Regions from separate parts of the Paenibacillus sp. 102 genome, predicted to be linked through region 3. Evidence: riboswitches for the same ligand, from Rfam matches in the RefSeq annotation. Region 3 holds a riboswitch; each other region holds the start of a gene.

Region 1 (6,669 bases), on a different contig from region 3:
CTTATTATTCTTTTGAATGGTATAAAGGGAAAAGCTCTGCGCAAAATTTAACGACAGAAGAGATAAAGCGTTTTGAGAAGATAGAATCAAAAGAGCGGTCTACGGAAACAACTGTGAATTCTCAAATACCCGCTTCTCAAATGCAATATAAAGAAGGCGAGGAAGTAGCCGTATTAAATATCCCAAAAATAAAGAAGAAGTTTTCTATACATTGGGGAGCGAATGAAGCCACGTTGAAAAAAGGAGTTGGTATGTTTGTAAGTAATAGTACAACGACTCCATCAGAAGGCGGCCATACTGTACTGAGTGGGCATCGTGATACGGTATTTACAGAGTTAGGAGAGCTGAAAGAAAAAGATAACCTCATTGTGGAATACGATAATAAGATTTATACTTATGAAATTCATAAAATGTGGATTACGCATGCGGATGACCGCACAGTCATTGTAAAAAAAGAAGAACCAACATTAACGCTGACGACTTGTTATCCATTCGATTATATCGGTGATGCACCAGATCGATATATTATTGAGGCAAAATTAATTGCTACTAATCCAAAATGAAATTACAGTATTTTTTTTAAAACTGTTTAGAATAAGAAAAGGGGAAAGGGCACATGACAAAAACAATTTTAATTGTTGAAGATGAAGATATTTTACGCGAAATTTTGAAAGATTATTTTTTAAATGAGTACTATAAAGTACTGGAAGCAAGAGATGGGAAAGAAGCTTTATCTTTGTTTGAAGAAGAAGAAGTTCATTTAGTAATCCTTGATATTATGTTACCAGAATTAGATGGTTGGTCTGTGTGCCGAAGAATCCGTAAAACGTCTCAAGTGCCGATTATTATGCTCACGGCACGTGTAGATGAAGATGATACGTTACTTGGGTTTGAGCTCGGAGCAGACGATTATGTAACAAAACCATATAGTCCTCCAATTTTATTGGCAAGGGCGAAGCGATTACTGGAAAGTAAAATGGCTATAAATAAGTCTTCAGAGAATAAAAATGATACATTATCTATTCATGGAATTTGTGTTCACTTTCCATCGCGTATTGTGACCATTGATGGGATAGATATTAATTTAACACATACAGAGTTTGAGATATTGACGTATTTCATGCAGAATCAGGGGATTGTTCTGACAAGAGAGCAATTAATTACAAAGATTTGGGGATATGAATTTGCTGGTGATGATCGCACAGTAAATAGCCATATTCGTAATTTGCGAAATAAATTAGGGGATAAAGCAAAATATATTACGACTGTTGTTCGAATGGGCTATAAATTTGAGGGGAATGTATGAGAAAAGGAATTGTATTAAAATTATTTATCCTTACAGTGGCCTTATGTATGCTAATTTTAGCAACGATTTTTATTGGACAAACAATATTTTTTAAACAATATTATGCCAACAGAAAAGTAAATGATATTCAAACAAATATAGACTCTTTTGAGAAAGGGTATTTAAATAGTAGTGATAGTATAGAAGCAATTCAAAAGCTGGAACAAGACTTTTATCGAGATAATAATACGTGGATTACAACACTAGATCGGTATGGAAACTTAAAGCATGCAGAGGACTTTAAGCTAGAAGTAAAGTTAGATCAGCTATCTCAGAAGGGGTTTGGAAAAGCAAATATTACAGTTCCTTTGTATAATCTTATCGGGATAGAAGAGATTGAAAATGAAACATTACCGAGCTTCTCCGGAGTACAAGTTTCAGTTTATGGAATAAGTAGAGAGTCTATATTTGTTCCGGCTAATCTATACAAAGGAAATCTAAGTTGGTCTAACAAGATATTAGATAAGAAAATAAATGAAATGAATATGCAATTAAAAGGGGAAAAGAAAAGTGCTGCTGAATCTCCTAGTATCGGTTTTAGGGGAATGGTTACAAATATTCAACTCCCTGATGGAAAAGGACAGTCAAATCCGATTTATAAAAACACTTTATTTTTGGATAGTATAAAAGAATTTCAAAAAGATTTACTGTTAAGTGGAGATAAAGATATTAATAAAGCGTTACGAACAATTGACTATGAAAAAAATGATATAAAATATAAATTATTAATCAAACCGATAAAAGAAAAGGATGGCTCTTTAACATATATATTCGCCATGGCGTCCTTGCAGCCTGTGGATGAAGCGGTACAAATGGTAAAGGATTATTATGTATATATTATTGCATTTGTATTAGTACTCACCTTATTGGCATCTTTTTATTACTCAAAACAAATTGCCAAACCGCTATTACGAATAAATGACACAACCAAGAAAATTGCCAATCTAGATTTCACGGAAAGAATTCTAATTACTTCAAAAGATGAGATTGGCGATTTATCTAACAACATTAATATATTATCTAATACATTGCACACACATATTGAACAATTAGAACAAGATATTGAAAAAGAAAGAAAGCTAGAAAATACGAGAAAAGAATTTATTTCGGGTGTCTCACATGAATTGAAAACACCGCTAAGTATTATGAAAAGCTGTATTTCGATTCTAAAAGATGGGGTAGCTGAACATAAGAAAGAGTATTACTTTCAGGCAATGGAAAAAGAAGTGGATAAGATGGACATGCTAATTTTGGATATGCTAGAGTTAGCTAAATTCGAATCTGGTACGTATAAAATGCAGATGGATACTTTTCATATTGATGAGATCATTGAGCATATATGTGGACAGCTATCATTAGAAATAGAGAAGAAACAATTTCATGTTTACAAACACATATCTCCAGCTCAAGTTGTCGCAAATCAACATCGCATTGAGCAAGTAATTGTCAACTTCATTACGAATGCAATTCGTTATACGCCGGAAAAAGAGGATATTATTATTTCAACAATAGATGAACAAAATCGAATAAAGGTTTGTATTGAAAATAAAGGTGCACATATTGAAGAAGAACAATTAGATAAAATTTGGGATCGTTTTTATCGGATTGATACGGCTCGTCAACGTTCAAAAGGTGGAACAGGACTCGGGCTTGCGATTTCAAAAAATATTTTAAAACTTCATGGCGTAGAGTATGGTGTGAATAATACGGAAGATGGTGTGCTATTTTTCTTCTATTTAGATAAAAAAGTGTAGAAAGGAATAGGAACTTCTACACTTTTTTATTGTTTTTTAACTTATCTTCATAGTATCTTTACCTTATCTTTATTTTCTACACGTATAATTTGGGTTAGAAAATAAGGTTTTGTCAGGAGTAGATTAGCCATGAATAGCAATTTACTAAGTGTAATGGTATTTATGTTCTTATGTGCATTTATCATGTTTATTATAGATATAACTCACTAAAGTAAAAATAAGAGCGCCATTTAGGCACTCTTATTTTTTGAATTCATATTATATGCACCAACGCTTTGGAATAAGCGTGGTGAAGTTGTAAATAAAAGAAGTAGTAACACTGTACATAATGCGAAAGAAGCAAGCATTGTACTACCGTTCACGATTAATGAATATAGGAAAGCGGACTGTCCTGGTGGTGCGTACTTTCCGAAGAAGATAACGCCTGCAATAAAGTGAAAGAAATAACGTGCAAAGCTACCAATGAAAGTAGCAACAATAATATAGACCATTGTTTTCTTCCCTGGATTATTTGCCATTGATTGCTGAATAGGTTGATAGAATAAACCGGCAAAGCCGACGAAAGCAAAGGCAACGAAGTACTCAATGAATGCTTGCACAGGCGTTAAAATATATGCATCGCCGACTACAATTTGCAGTAGTCCCCAAATCAAGCCTCCTAAGAAAGCCGTTTTAAATCCCCAGCGGTAAGCGATAATAAAAATAGGAATCATTGCAAATGAAACGGAACCGCCTGTTGGAAGTTTAATTGATAGTGGTAAAATGTCGATGATCAAGGCGAAGGCTGCAAGGATTGCAGATTCAATCATCGCTTGTAAATTGGTGTTACGCATGTTGTCATTCCCCCTAAATCCAAGTTGCACAAAAAAAGAATAATGTATCATAGGGAGATATGAAATACGTAAATAGAAAATGATGAGGTATATGTATTTCGGCGTTTGCACAATTCCTACGTTAGCATTAACTAACAGGTTCTAAGGGTCGGAACGTTATATTCCCTCTCAGCAACGAGGCTCCCCCTGTGATAACGAGATTCTTTGATTGTTAGATTCATTGTAATCGAAATGGATGAGAATGGCAAATGGGTGTTTACATAGATGAGAATTAAAAGAATTTTTTTAGATGGAAGAGAGAATCCGCTCATGCATAGAAGCGGTCGGATCCTTTTTTAGCCCCATGCCAAGTGGAAACGAGTGGAGTTCTCTGTTTGTTTGCATAGCCATGACTTATATGCCAGCAAACTAGTATGAGTTTATATAGAAAAATTATTTAAGTATAAGTGTCCCAAAATGTTAACAAATAGGAAGGGAAAGGCTATATTACTTGATTCTTAGAATGTGGTATAATTTCACTGAAAATAATTATCATTCTCTTTTTTGAGGGGGGAAATTATGAGTTTAGCTGATATTAAAATAGGTGAAAAGGTATTAGTGAAAAATTTACAGACGTTAGATAAGTTGTTAAAGCGGAGATTAGCTGCTTTTGGTCTTTCTGAAGGAAGTGAACTTCGTGTAAAACAAAAAGCGATGTTCAAAGGCCCATGTACATTAGAATGCCGAGGACAATTAATTAGTATTCGTCATTGTGACGCGAAAATGATAAAGGTGGAATTAGCGTGAATACAGTTGCATTGCTAGGGAATCCGAATACAGGGAAAACATCATTATTTAATGCGTTAACTGGTTCTTATGAATATGTAGGAAACTGGAGCGGGGTAACGGTAGAAAAAAAGGTTGGTAAGTTAAAGAATAAGCAAGGGACATTAATTGATTTACCAGGTGTATATGATTTAAATCCTGTCTCTCGTGATGAAGGTGTCGTTACAAACTTTCTATTAACAGAAGAATTTCAACATATGCTGAATATTGTTGACTCTTCTCAATTCGAGCGTAATATGCATTTAACGTTGCAACTACTGGAATTTGGTAAGCCAGTTTCAATTGGGTTAAATATGATCGATGTTGCAAAGCAACGCGGAATTGTTATTGATGTAAAAAGATTATCAGAAATATTAGGAGTAACGGTCGTTCCTGTTGTTGCGAGAAGTGGGAAAGGTTGTGAAGAATTACTTGCTGCTCTTCATGAGAGTGAGAAGAAAGAGAAAAAGCCGTTCATTCTTTCATATGGTAAACAAGTAGATGCAGGAATTGCAGAGCTTATGGATCTTTTAACTAAGGCAAATTATGAACATCCAAGATGGCTTACACTTCAGTTTTTAAGCAATAACGAAGTAGTAGAACGAGAAGTAAATGGATTACCGATTTATAAGGAACTCGTAGCAATTCGCTCTCATTTAGAAGCAGAACTTGAAGGGACGTTAGAACAGCATATTTATAGGACACGTACAGCGTATATTGAAAAGTTAAAAACAAATGTCATTCAGCATGAAAAAGAAGGTAAGATTCCTTTTTCAGAAAAAATCGATCAGTTAATTACACATAAGATTTTAGGACTTCCCATCTTTTTAGCAGTTATGTTTTTTATTTTTCAGGTTACGTTTACGTGGATTGGGACGCCTTTGTCGGATATGCTTGATGAATTTCTTGGTGGACAATTTACAGATTGGGTTACAGCAGGACTTGTAAGTATTGGAGCTTCTGAGTTTATTCAGGCGCTTATTACAGAAGGTATTATTGCCGGTGTTGGTGCTGTATTAGTATTCGTTCCACAAATTTTTGCCTTGTTCTTCTTTATTTCATTATTAGAAGACTCAGGTTATATGGCACGAATTGCAGTTGTGATGGACCGGATTATGGAATTCTTCGGTTTAAACGGGAAGGCGTTTATTCCAATGATTATCGGTTTTGGTTGTAATGTACCAGGCATTATGGCAGCAAGAACAATTGAACAAGAAAAAGAGAGGCTGCTTACAGTTTTAGTAACACCATTTATGTCTTGTTCAGCACGGTTACCTGTGTATGCATTATTTGCGGGAGTCTTTTTTCCGAATAGCCAAGCGACTGTCGTGTTCTCTTTATACATTGCAGGTATTGTACTTGCGCTATTAGTTACAAAGGTAATGTCTATGACGGTTTTAAAAGAAGAAAAGTCTATTTTTGTTATTGAACTTCCGCCTTATCGTATGCCACAAGCAAAAACATTATGGCTGAGTACGTGGGAAAAAGGAAAAGGATTTGTTCGTAAAGCTGGTACATTTATTTTTGGTGGATCTGTTGTCATTTGGTTACTCAACTATGCTGGTCCATCTGGGTTTGGCGTAGATATGGGAGATAGTTTCTTAGCGATGATTGGTGGGTTCGTGGCACCAATTTTAGCACCGCTCGGTTTTGGAACATGGCAAGCGGCAGCATCGCTTTTAACAGGATTTTTAGCAAAAGAAGTTGTTGTTTCTACAATGGCAATTATTTATACGGTAAAAGAAGATGTGTTAGGAAATGTAATGGGGGCGCACTATACTGCGTTATCAGCATATGCGTTTATGTTTTTCATTTTATTATACGTTCCATGTTTAGCAACAGTAGCTGTGATTCGCCGTGAAACAGGCTCTATAAAATGGACAATTTTTTCTGTTGTTTATCCACTTATTGTTGCTTATGTATTAACGCTCAT
Region 2 (6,669 bases), on a different contig from region 3:
ATAGTTCTTTTACACTGGACCCTAGCTGTCCAAAGTTAGATGTTTGCCCAAGTACTGGTAAAGTAACGAAGTCATTATAGAATCCGTAGAACATTACGTTACCAACAAGAACGATTGTTAAAACAAAATCAATCCCAAGTGCTATATAATTACGTTTTTTTCCTTTTGCGAATAATGCAAGACCCACAAGCAGTAATGATGCTGCTAATGGACTAATGAATAAGATAAATTCTTGCATGAAAGATTCAAGTTTCAAATCAAAGCTCGTACGCGTTATGATGTAAGTCTTTAACCATAAAGCCAAAGCAACAAACAAAGTAAAGCGCACATTATAAAATTGTGATTTTAAAGATTCCTTCATCCATTTCCACCCTTTCTCTATCAGGCTTGGTCGATTTTGGAGCGAAAAATGCTAAAATAAAAAATACATAGTTTTCTTGGCCATGAGTAGAGTTTTCTATATCCCCCATATACGACTTTAACTATGCATACCCTTTTGGTTTCCTGCCAATTCTTTTGTTGATCCATAAGCATAACGTCATTTCTGTATTATACAACAAAATTCAATTCTTAGAAACACTATAACATTTTACAGTTTTTGTATTTTTTATTGTTGCTGCCAGAGAAAACTTTAACATTGGTTTATATGCTCGTCAACTAGAAAATATAACAAAGATAATAAAGAATAGTAAGAGAAATAGAACATTTTATGTTGAGAAATATTGATGAAAAAACAATCCAAACCCTTTTTTAGAGTGGAGAGAGCGTCCGCCGAAGCATAGAAGCGGTCAGATCCTTTTTTAGCCCCGTGCCGCGTTTAAAACAAAGGGAGAAAAAGAGAGCGGACCCTCTTTTGTTTGCATAGCTGTGATGTAGATGAGAAATGAAAAAGGAAATATAAGTGGGAAAACAATTGCGAACGCTTGTTCTTTATTCTTTTCTCTGTTACAATAAGATTTCATGGATCGGTTATGTGTATATTTGATGAACGTTTAATTAACTAATGGAGCTAGTTCCTTATTTTTGAAGGCACATCCACTTTTTTCGTATAATGAAAAAAACAAAACATGGAGGCTCTTTATATGGAACGAAAATTTTCAGTCGAAGCGTTTTGGAATAAGGTGAAACATGTAGCAAAACAAGCGGGACAATCGGTTGTTTATGCGAGCTTATTGCTGTTTTACGTTATGCAAAGACCGGATGTTCCAAAGCGAGTAAAGGCAACTATTATCGGAGCACTTGCTTACTTTATTGCTCCAATTGATGCGATTCCGGATTTTATAGCCGGAATTGGTTATACGGATGATTTAGGGGCATTAACAGCTGCCCTTTTGCAAGCATCCATGTATGTAAATGAAGATGTAAAAGAAAAAGCACGGATGAAATTAGCGGATTGGTTTGGTTCGGATATAGACACATCGTTTATCGATCAAAAATTAGATCAATAGGTGAGAGCTGCCAGAAGTGGCAGGGCAAACATAAGCGAGGAAGTGTACTATGCCATCAGGAAAAACACATACGAAAATAAACTTACTTTCTCTTCCGATTGTTTTGTTTATGCTTGTTTCGTATGGACTAACAAATTTTGATTTTTTACTCACTTTTGCGATAGGATTTTTAATCGGCACATTTTTCTTAACACCAGATTTAGATATTCATAGTAACGCCTATAATAAATGGGGCTTGCTTCGTATTTTTTGGTATCCGTATCAATGTGTGATGCCGCATCGTTCTTTTTTAACACATACGATTGTAATCGGTGACCTTATTCGTATATTGTATATGCTGCTCGTCTTTTCTCCATTCCTATATATATTAAATAAAACGGTACTAGATGGAAGATTACTCGAGATTGCAAAGGAACATGATGTTGCTTTAACAACATTTGTAATAGGAGTTATTGCTGCGAGTACACTCCATATTATCGCGGATCGATTAAATACACGCCGAAAAAAGCTTATGAGACGAAAGAAAAAAAGAAGAAGAAGGTAGGGCACTTGCGAATTGCGAGTGCTTTTTTCTTTTTTGTACTGAACGTTCATAAGATTTTTAATCAAACGTTTGTTTAAAGTGAAATAAGCTGAGGTGACAGGCTTTTCAGTTGTTAATCAAACGTTTGTTTAAAAGAATGAGGGAGAAATGAAATCGACTTTTTTCCTATATATAGGATTAATTCGAAAGTGCGATTTAACGAAAAAATTAGAAAATTAGATCAAAAAATCTTTTTAAATTAAAAATGATATGGTAAAGTAGAAATACAATCGTTGAAAACGTTTTCTTGAAACGTTTTTTATTTTAGACTTAAAGGTATGATGACCGGATAGTCTACTGATAAGATTATAAAGATTTTAAAACAGGGGATTACAGAAAGGGAGAGGACAATGGGGACATGGACACAAGTTTACGATCCGTTCGGTAACATTTGGATTTCCGCAGCGGTAGCACTTATTCCAATTATCTTTTTTTTCTTGGCGTTAGCAGTGTTTCGTATGAAGGGGTATGTGGCAGGCTTTATTACAGTTGTATTAACAATTTTAGTTGCGCTATTTGCGTATAAAATGCCGTTTACAATGGCGATGGCAGCAACGGGATATGGCTTCCTATATGGGTTATGGCCAATTGCATGGATTATTGTAATGTCGGTATTTTTATATAAAATTTCTGTCAAAACAGGACAGTTTGATGTGATTCGTGCATCGGTACTATCGATTACGAATGATCATCGTTTACTCGTTATTTTAATTGGTTTTTCATTTGGCGCATTTTTGGAAGGGGCAGCTGGGTTTGGTGCACCGGTAGCAATTACGGCAGCGCTTCTTGCTGGTCTTGGCTTAAATCCGTTATATGCAGCTGGACTTTGCTTAATTGCAAATACAGCGCCGGTAGCGTTCGGAGCAATGGGGATTCCAATTACAGTTGCGGGGCAAGTAACGGGTATTGATGCTCATAAAATCGGACAAATGGCAGGGCACCAATTACCGTTCTTATCATTATTTGTTCCATTCTTTATCGTATTTTTAATGGATGGCTTCAAAGGTATAAAACAAACATGGCCTGCATTATTTGTAGCAGGTAGTTCATTTGCAATTACACAGTTTATTACAGCTACGTTCTTAGGGCCAGAACTTCCGGATATTACATCAGCGCTTGTCAGCTTAGTATGTTTAGCATTATTCCTAAAAGTATGGCAACCGAAAGAAATTTATCAATCTAAGCAAGCAAACGACGAAGTGGCAGCGACAACAACGGCTTCATCCATGCCGAAATTAACGGCTGGAAAAGTCGTGAAAGCTTGGTCACCATTTATTATTTTGACAGTTATGGTTGTTATTTGGAGTCAAGGATTCTTCAAAGCATTATTTGCTCCGGGCGGGGCGTTAGAAAGTCTTGTCTTTAAGTTTCAAGTTCCAGGTCTGCACAATTTAGTAATGAAGGCAGAACCGATTGTAAATAAACCAACACCTTATGATGCAGTATTAAAATTTGATGTCTTATCAGCAACAGGAACAGCGATTTTAATCGCATGTATCATTTCAATCTTTATACTTAAAATGAGCGCAAAACAAGCGGTTGAAACATTTAAAGAAACATTACAAGAATTAAAAATGCCAATTCTATCTATCGGTTTCGTATTAGGATTCGCATTCATCGCAAACTATTCTGGTTTATCCTCAACACTCGCGTTAGCATTAGCAGGAACAGGGGGATTATTCCCATTCTTCTCACCATTCCTTGGCTGGATTGGTGTATTCTTAACAGGGTCAGATACATCGGCAAACGCATTATTCTCCAACTTGCAAGCTATTACGGCGCAGCAAGTTGGCGTATCAGAAGTATTACTTGTTGCTGCAAATACAACAGGCGGTGTAACGGGTAAAATGATTTCTCCGCAATCGATTGCAATTGCATGTGCGGCAGTAGGACTTGCTGGAAAAGAGTCCGATTTATTCCGATTTACAGTAAAGCATAGTTTATTCTTTGTAATCATTGTGGGCATTATGACCTATGTACAAGCCTACTATTTAACGTGGATGATACCGTAAATAAGAAAAAGATGCCCCGCGCGCGCGCGGGCATCTTTTTTTTGAGATATCGGCGATTTTTAAAATATGTAAATACACATTGAAAAGTTGACATAAAACCTAATTTTTCTAGGTGGAGAGAGCGTCTAGTCATGCATAGTAGCGGTCAGACCCTTTCTTAGCTCCATGCCGAGTGAAAACAAACGGAGAAAATGAGTGGAAATCTTTTTTTGTTTTCATAGCCGCAATGTAGATGTCAGCAAATCAAAATGGATATATATCGACCGTTCGACAGAAGATATCGATCAACAGACAAAAAAACAACATATAAAAATTAGAATTCATTCCTTTGCATTTTTCTGATTATCGTGTATGATGAGAAAGTATTGAAAATTAAATCAGTGATAAACTAGGGGTGCCCAGCAAAGCGTGGGCTGAGAGAGAAGCGCAAGAACTTCTTAACCCTTTGGACCTGATCTGGCTCGTACCAGCGTAGGGAAGTTAACGGCTTTACATAATGATGTCTTTATGAGCCAGGTCCTTTGTTTTACTATGGACCTGGCTCTTTTTATTTTGGCATGCGCTGGCCACTAGTTCTCTTCTCGTCCTAAAGCTGAACCGATCACTATGATCGGATGAAGTAAAAATCAAGATAACTGAAATTGCTCGGGGTTGGTTGGAGGTTCTGAGTAAGGGAGATTTCTTGAAATGATAAAGGGGAGGCAACACAAATTATGAAGCAATCTGTTTCAGCTGAGCAAATTGAATTGAAGTCGAGTTTACCAGGGAGTAAGAAAGTCTATGTTGATGGCCCGCGTGATGGTATGAAAGTACCGATGCGTGAGATTGCCCAAAGTGATACAAATGGTGTACCAAACCCACCAATTCGTGTGTATGATACGAGCGGACCTTATACAGATCCTGAGTACAAAGTAGAGTTGGAAAAGGGAATTCCAACACCACGTCACGGTTGGATTGTTAACCGCGGAGATGTAGAAGAGTATGAAGGACGCGAAATGAAACCGGAAGATGATGGTGTGAAAGTCGCATCTAATCATACACCTGTGTTCCCACAAATGGATCGCAAACCACTTCGTGCAAAAGAAGGTGCAAACGTAACGCAAATGCACTATGCGCGCAGGGGCATCATTACATCTGAGATGGAATATGTTGCGATTCGTGAAGGCGTAGAGCCAGAGTTTGTTTGTAAAGAGATTGCTGAAGGCCGCGCAATCCTACCAGCAAATATTAACCATCCAGAGGCAGAACCGATGATTATCGGACGCAATTTCCACGTGAAAGTAAATGCGAATATTGGGAACTCTGCGGTTTCCTCTTCTATCGCGGAAGAAGTTGAGAAGATGACATGGGCAACGCGCTGGGGCGCGGATACAATTATGGATCTATCAACAGGGAAAAACATTCATACAACTCGTGAATGGATCATCCGTAATGCTCCTGTACCAGTTGGAACAGTTCCGATTTATCAAGCGTTAGAAAAAGTAAATGGGATTGCTGAAGATTTAACGTGGGAAGTATACCGTGACACGTTAATTGAACAAGCAGAGCAAGGCGTTGACTACTTTACAATTCATGCTGGCGTACTACTTCGTTACATTCCAATTACAGCAAAACGTACAACAGGTATTGTTTCACGCGGTGGTTCGATTATGGCGCAGTGGTGTCTATTCCATCATAAAGAAAACTTCCTATATACGCACTTTGAAGAGATTTGTGAAATTATGAAACAGTACGATGTTTCCTTCTCTTTAGGAGATGGATTACGTCCAGGGTCGATTGCGGATGCAAATGATGAAGCGCAATTCTCTGAGCTTGAAACACTTGGTGAGTTAACAAAAATTGCTTGGAAGCATGATGTTCAAGTTATGATTGAAGGACCAGGGCATGTACCGATGCATTTAATTAAAGAAAATATGGATAAAGAACTTGATATTTGCCAAGGCGCACCGTTCTATACATTAGGGCCTTTAACAACGGATATTGCACCAGGTTATGATCATATTACATCGGCGATTGGTGCAGCGATGATCGGCTGGTTTGGTACCGCTATGCTTTGCTATGTAACACCGAAAGAGCATTTAGGTTTGCCAAACAAAGATGACGTTCGTGAAGGGGTTATTACGTATAAAATTGCGGCGCATGCGGCTGACCTTGCAAAGGGACATAAAACAGCGCAGCAACGTGATGATGCACTTTCAAAAGCTCGTTTTGAATTCCGTTGGCGCGATCAATTTAACTTATCTTTAGATCCTGAACGCGCAATGGACTTCCACGATGAAACATTACCAGCAGAAGGGGCAAAAACAGCTCATTTCTGTTCAATGTGTGGTCCAAAGTTCTGTAGTATGAGAATTTCACATGATATTCGTGAATATGCGAAAGAAAATGATTTAGAAACAACAGAAGCAATTGAAAAAGGTATGAAAGAGAAATCAGAAGAATTTAAAGAAGCTGGTAGTCATTTATATCAATAATTGAATTTGAGATTTTTCAGGGAGTTTGTCCCCCTTCTAACTTCTTTGTGTTTGGAGTGAGGGAACAAATACCCACAAATAGCGGGAGATATGTACTGCTTCCGAACACCTTGTTACTTGATTGATCACGTGTACCTAACTTAAATATAGAA
Region 3 (6,669 bases):
GAACTTTAACTTTATCGATAATCCAACGAGCGACTAATTCTCCCTCGCGCCCTGCGTCTGTAGCTACAATTACTTCATTTACATCTTTTCTAATCAGCTGACTTTTAACAGCATTAAACTGTTTTCCAGTTTGCTTAATCACTGTTAATTTCAAACGTTCAGGTAGCATTGGTAGATCTTCTAAATTCCACTTTTTATATTTCACATCATAACTTTCTGGATCTGCTAATGTAACGAGATGCCCTAAAGCCCAAGTAACGATATATTTATTACCTTCAAGATAACCATTTCCTTTTTTATCACACTTCAATACACGTGCAATATCACGTGCAACAGAAGGTTTTTCAGCAATTACAACACTCTTTGCCATATTTAAAACATCCTTTCAAATTTCCGTAAGTTAAATATAGCATACATCCTTCTTAGATTCAGTTATGCCGAAGATTCTAACCTTTTGTTATCAATTAAATACGCTACATTTTTAAGTAGAAGATGTGAAAGTATCAAAATGCGCTGTTGTGACATATATGAAACAGTAAAACCGAGATGATGAACCGTGAAATCAAGCTTGAGTAGAAGCTGTAATGAATTTAAAGTTTAGTTTAAAAGAATAAACTAAACGAGTTTTCCAATACAAATAAAAAAATGATATAAATAATAATGGTATTCGTTGACATTGTAAATGAAATTCATTATCATTAAAAGAGGTTATCTGATTATTGTCAAAATGTCAGATTAAAAGAATAAATTGTATTTTTAATTGATAAAGAGAATCATTTTCTTTTTATTATTCTATAAATAGACAAAGGGGGATAAAATGATAGGGTTATAATCTGTTTGAATCAGGTGATAGCGACAGAACATAATCTGCACCATGAAGAAATTATGAAAAAAAGATATTTGTTTATCATGCTTATTATTTTATCGATTGCGTCTATTTTTATCGGTGTAAAAGATGTGAATCTATCAGATATTCTGCATTGGGATCAAGAAAAAATGCAAATCGTGTTTATCAGTAGATTACCGCGTCTCATCAGTATTATTGTTGCTGGTGTTAGCTTAAGTATAAGTGGTTTAATTATGCAGCAATTAAGTAGAAATAAATTTGTATCTCCGACAACTGCGGGGACGATGGATAGCGCAAAGTTAGGTGTTTTAGTTTCATTGTTGCTATTCACGTCAGCCAGTCCACTTGAAAAAATGATCGTTGCTTTTGTCTTTGCATTAGCTGGTACATTTTTATTTATGCAAATTTTAAAACGAATTAAGTTTAAGGATACAATTTTCATTCCACTTGTTGGGATTATGTTTGGGAATATTATCAGTTCCATTACAACATTCTTTGCTTATAAGTATGACTTGATTCAAAATATCAATTCTTGGCTACAAGGCGATTTTTCAATGATTATGAAGGGAAGATATGAGATTTTATATTTAAGTATTCCGCTTGTTATCATTGCATTTTTATATGCAAATCGCTTTACTGTTGCTGGAATGGGAGAAGATTTTGCAGCGAATTTAGGGATGAATTACAACCGTGTGCTAAATATCGGTCTCATTATCGTTGCTTTAATTGCGGCATTGGTTGTCTTAACTGTCGGAATGATTCCATTTTTAGGACTTATTATTCCGAATATTGTTTCGATTTACCGTGGGGATAATTTGAAAAATAGTTTACCTCATACCGCCTTACTTGGAGCAGTTTTCGTACTAGCTTGCGATATACTTGGTCGCATCGTGATTTATCCGTATGAGATTTCTATCGGTCTTACAGTCGGGGTAATCGGAAGCGGGATCTTCCTTTATTTATTGATGAGGAGAAACGCATATGCAGCATAGAAAACAAATCGGTCATAAAAAAATGTTGGCAGTACTTGCCATTATATCAGTTGTAGCCATTGGGATCTTTTTATTTATTAACTTAAATATGAATACATTAGATTATGCATTGCCAAGAAGGGCTAAGAAATTGTTGGCAATGGTTATAACGGGCGGAGCAATTGCGTTTTCGTCTATGATCTTCCAAACAATTAGTAATAACCGTATTTTAACACCAAGTGTTATCGGGTTAGATTCACTTTATATGTTTATTCAAACATTTGTTGTGTTTATGTTTGGATCGCAGCATATCGCAATGATGAATACAAATGTTAACTTCCTTATATCGATAAGCTTAATGATTGTTTTCGCATTGTTTCTTTATAAATTCCTCTTTAAGAGGGAAGGAAGCAATATTTACTTCTTACTGCTAATAGGGTTAATATTTGGGACTTTCTTTCAAAGTTTATCTTCATTTATGCAAGTACTCATTGATCCGAATGAGTTTCAAATTGTACAAGGTAAGATGTTTGCAAGTGTAAATAATGTGAAAACAGAGTTGCTTGTAACATCAATTATTGGGATTGTCCTCGTCCTTGCATATGTATATAAGGAATTAAAGCTGTTAGATGTATTATCGCTTGGAAGAGAAGAAGCAATTAATTTAGGAGTCGATTACGACAAGGTTGTGAAGAAGTTTTTAATTGTAATTGCGATTCTCGTTTCCATTTCTACAGCGCTAGTTGGTCCAATTACATTTTTAGGATTACTTGTAGTCAACGTTGCGCGCGAATGTTTACGTACATACGAGCACAAATATTTAATAACAGGCTCTATCTTTATTAGTATTATCGCTTTAGTAGGTGGACAGTTAATTGTTGAAAGAGTGTTTGATTTTAATACGACTTTAAGTGTTATTGTCAATTTCGTCGGTGGCGTGTACTTCATTTATCTTCTATTAAAGGAGAGCAAGACATGGTAGAAGTAAGAAATGTATCAAAACAATATGGAAATAAAAATGTTGTTGAAGATGTCTCTATTAAAATAGCAAAAGGGAAAATCACATCGTTTATTGGACCGAATGGGGCTGGGAAAAGTACAGTTCTATCTATGATGAGTAGGCTTTTGAAAAAAGATGCTGGTGAAATCCATATAGAGGATAAAGAAATTGGCGAATGGGATAGTAATGAACTTGCCAAGAAAATCTCTATTCTAAAACAAACAAATCATATCAATTTACGACTTACAATTCGAGAGTTAGTGAGTTTTGGCAGATTTCCTTATTCACAAGGCAATTTATCAAAAGAAGATTGGAATCATATTGAAGAAGCAATCTGTTACATGGAGCTTGAAGATATTCAATATAAATATTTAGATCAGCTCAGTGGTGGGCAACGACAAAGAGCATATATTGCGATGGTCATTGCTCAAAATACAGAATATATTTTGCTAGATGAGCCGCTTAATAATTTAGATATGAAGCATTCTGTCCAAATTATGAAAGTACTAAGGCGTTTAGTTGAAGAGCTTGGCAAAACAATTGTTATTGTCATTCATGATATTAACTTTGCTTCTTGTTACTCTGATCGCATCGTTGCTTTGAAAGATGGAAAAGTAATGAAAGAAGGAGCAACAAATGAAATTATTGATCCGGTTGTTTTGAAAGATATTTATGATATGGATATTCATATTGAAGAAATAGCCGGCAATAATATATGTATTTATTTTTCATAGTGGAAGTTATTTTGATAGTAATCACTTACTATCGACTTAAAATAATTTTAAAAAATCTATAGAGGTGAATGTAATGAAGAAATTAGCAATGTTATTATTAACTTTCATGCTTGCTGTTGTAGCTGTAGCATGTAGCAATAATGCTTCTTCTGATAAAAAGACAGAAGCAAGTGAAAGTAAAGAAATTACGATTAAGCACAAATTAGGAGAAACGAAAGTTAAAACAAACCCGAAAAAAGTTGTCGTATTTGACTTTGGTTCTTTAGATACGTTAGATAAATTAGGCGTTGAAGTAACAGGTGTACCACAAAAAAATACACCAGCATATCTTTCTAAATATAAAGATAAAAAATATACAAACGTTGGTGGACTAAAAGAGCCAGATTTCGAAAAAATTAACGAAATTGGACCAGACTTAATTATTATTTCTGGAAGACAATCTGATTCATACAAAGAATTCGAAAAGATCGCTCCAACAATTTATGTAGAACAAGACACAAAAGATTACATGAAATCATTTAAAGAAAACACAGAAATGTTAGCAAGCATCTTTGGTAAAGAAGAAAAAGCGAAAAAAGAAATTGCAGCAGTTGAAAAAGATATAAAAGCATTAAATGAAAAAGCTACGAAGAGTGATAAAAAAGGTTTAATTATTTTAGCAAATGACGGCCAAGTAAGTGCATATGGTCCAAATTCTCGCTTCGGTATTATTCATGATGTATTTGGTGTAGCTCCTGTAGATACAGAACTTAAAGCAGATACACATGGTAATAAAGTTTCATTTGAATATATTTTAGAGAAAAATCCGGATTACTTATTTGTAGTAGATAGAGGTGCTGTTGTAGGCGGTAAATCTTCTGCGGAACAAGTTGTAAAAAATGAAATTGTTAGCAAAACAAATGCTGCGAAAAATGGCAATGTAATCTACTTAGATGCAAACTACTGGTACCTATCTGGTGGCGGACTTGAGTCTATTTCTGAAATGGTGAAAGAAGTATCTAAAGCCTTAAAATAATAGCATGAAAAACAGTGGTAGGATTGTATCCCTATCACTGTTTTTATATATAAATAGGGATGGAAAGACCGAAATAAAACCATTCTCTTTAGGTGGTAGAGAGAATCCGCCGGTGGATAGAAGCGGTCAGTTCCTTTTTTAGCCCCATGCCGTGTGAAAACAGAAGGAGAAAATGAGTGGAAGTCTCTTTTTATTTTTCATAGCCGCAATTTATATGTTGGAAAATCAAATTGGATTTATATATGATAGAGTAACGAACTTGTTATTTTACTAGAATAAGAGTAGACTTTGAAGTAGATGAATAAGAAAACACATGGGAGTTTGCGGATGCGAACTGAGAGTACGGCTAAACCGCCCGTTGACCATTTGAACCTGTTGGATAATGCCAGCGTAGGGAGAGTGTAAAAGCACATGTTCAGGCACTTTGCATACGCAAAGTGTCTTTTTTGTGTATCTCCCATTATAAAATTAGGAGATGAAGAGAATGAATATAAAAGAAATCGCAAAAATAGTGGAAACAGTAAGAGAGACGAATCCACTTGTGCATAATATTACAAATGTCGTTGTAACAAACTTTACAGCCAATGGTTTACTTGCATTGGGAGCTTCACCAGTTATGTCATATGCAAAAGAAGAAGTGGGAGAAATGGCTAGCATTGCAGGGGCGCTCGTTCTAAATATGGGGACACTTCGTCCTGAGGAAGTAGAGTCAATGCTCATTGCTGGTAAATCTGCAAATGCACATCATGTACCAGTGTTATTTGACCCGGTTGGTGCAGGGGCAACTTCTTACCGAACCGAAGTTGCGAGACATATTCCAAGTGAAGTGAAATTAGCGGTGATTCGCGGGAATGCAGCAGAAATTGCCAATGTGATTAATGAGAAATGGGAGATTAAAGGTGTTGACGCTGGCGCTGGAAATGGTGATGTTGTAGGAATTGCAAAACAAGCAGCAGATGAATTAGATACAGTTGCGGTGATTACTGGAAAAGAAGATGTTGTTACAGATGGTGAGAGAACCTTTACTGTTCGTAACGGTCATCCAATTTTAACGAAAGTTACAGGAACAGGTTGTTTGTTAACTTCTGTAATAGGAGCATTTGCAGCGATTGAAAAAGATTATGTGAAAGCGGCAGTTGCGGCATTAACATTTTATGGTGTAGCCGCGGAAATAGCTGCAAGTAAAACAGTAGAACAAGGACCAGGCAGTTTCCAAATTGAATTTCTGAATCAGTTAGCAAACACTACTAAAGAAGATATTGAACAATATGGAAGTATCAAAGAGATGCAGTAAGAAGGGGTGAGAGAAATGGCACATATTGATAAACAACAAATGTCCAAATTATTGCAAGTGTATTTTATTATGGGAAGTAATAACTGTAAGCAGGATCCGTTACAAGTAATGAAAGAAGCGTTAGATGGCGGAGTGACGCTTTTCCAATTTCGTGAAAAAGGTGAAGGTGCTTTAACTAGCGAAGAACGAGTGCGTTTTGCAAAGCAGCTACAGGTACTTTGTAAGGAATACGGTGTACCTTTCATAGTGAATGATGATGTAGAACTAGCAATTGAGTTAGATGCAGATGGTGTTCATGTCGGACAAGATGATGAAGGAATTACATCAGTTCGTGAAAAAATGGGAGATAAAATTGTCGGAGTATCTGCCCATACGGTAGAGGAAGCTCGTTTTGCAATTGCAAATGGGGCGGATTATTTAGGAGTAGGACCTATTTTTCCAACGAGCACGAAAAAAGATACAAAAGCAGTACAAGGAACGAAAGGCCTGCGTCATTTTAGAGAAGCGGGGATTACAGTCCCGATTGTTGGAATTGGAGGAATTACAGCTGAAAATGCTGCCTCGGTTATAGAAGCGGGAGCGGATGGAGTTTCCGTTATCTCTGCGATAAGTTTAGCAGAATCACCATATGAAAGTACGAAAAAAATGGCTGGTCTTTATTGACAGCCATTTTTTTTGGAGGATATGCCATATATCGTTGAAGTTCCGATATATAGAAAAACGCCGATTATAGAAATGGTTCTTTTTTACAGAATAAAATAAACTATGCCGCTCAAACTAGGATATATGAATACATCTTGTTTCGGAG

What was found. Region 3 has a riboswitch for thiamine pyrophosphate ahead of thiM (hydroxyethylthiazole kinase). Riboswitches for the same ligand answer to the same signal wherever they lie in the genome.
Region 1: linked by a shared signal. The riboswitch ahead of thiT (energy-coupled thiamine transporter ThiT) and the one ahead of thiM (hydroxyethylthiazole kinase) in region 3 are both predicted to bind thiamine pyrophosphate.
Region 2: linked by a shared signal. The riboswitch ahead of thiC (phosphomethylpyrimidine synthase ThiC) and the one ahead of thiM (hydroxyethylthiazole kinase) in region 3 are both predicted to bind thiamine pyrophosphate.

The regions. Positions count from the first base shown of each region.
Region 1 is NZ_JBCGHT010000018.1:63,790-70,458, forward strand. Features, by position in the region: gene AAIE21_RS24595 (class D sortase) at 1-563, shown strand, start outside; gene AAIE21_RS24600 (response regulator transcription factor) at 617-1,306, shown strand; gene AAIE21_RS24605 (sensor histidine kinase) at 1,303-3,099, shown strand; gene thiT (energy-coupled thiamine transporter ThiT) at 3,330-3,932, opposite strand; TPP riboswitch at 4,028-4,129, opposite strand; gene AAIE21_RS24615 (FeoA family protein) at 4,491-4,718, shown strand; gene feoB (ferrous iron transport protein B) at 4,715-6,669, shown strand, end outside.
Region 2 is NZ_JBCGHT010000007.1:190,490-197,158, forward strand. Features, by position in the region: gene AAIE21_RS17410 (LTA synthase family protein) at 1-361, opposite strand, end outside; gene AAIE21_RS17415 (YkvA family protein) at 1,083-1,448, shown strand; gene AAIE21_RS17420 (metal-binding protein) at 1,498-1,992, shown strand; gene lldP (L-lactate permease) at 2,382-4,043, shown strand; TPP riboswitch at 4,424-4,538, shown strand; gene thiC (phosphomethylpyrimidine synthase ThiC) at 4,757-6,517, shown strand.
Region 3 is NZ_JBCGHT010000013.1:22,901-29,569, forward strand. Features, by position in the region: gene AAIE21_RS21575 (DNA topoisomerase III) at 1-370, opposite strand, end outside; gene AAIE21_RS21580 (ABC transporter permease) at 886-1,839, shown strand; gene AAIE21_RS21585 (iron chelate uptake ABC transporter family permease subunit) at 1,862-2,800, shown strand; gene AAIE21_RS21590 (iron ABC transporter ATP-binding protein) at 2,794-3,552, shown strand; gene AAIE21_RS21595 (siderophore ABC transporter substrate-binding protein) at 3,626-4,567, shown strand; TPP riboswitch at 4,871-4,981, shown strand; gene thiM (hydroxyethylthiazole kinase) at 5,052-5,861, shown strand; gene thiE (thiamine phosphate synthase) at 5,877-6,524, shown strand.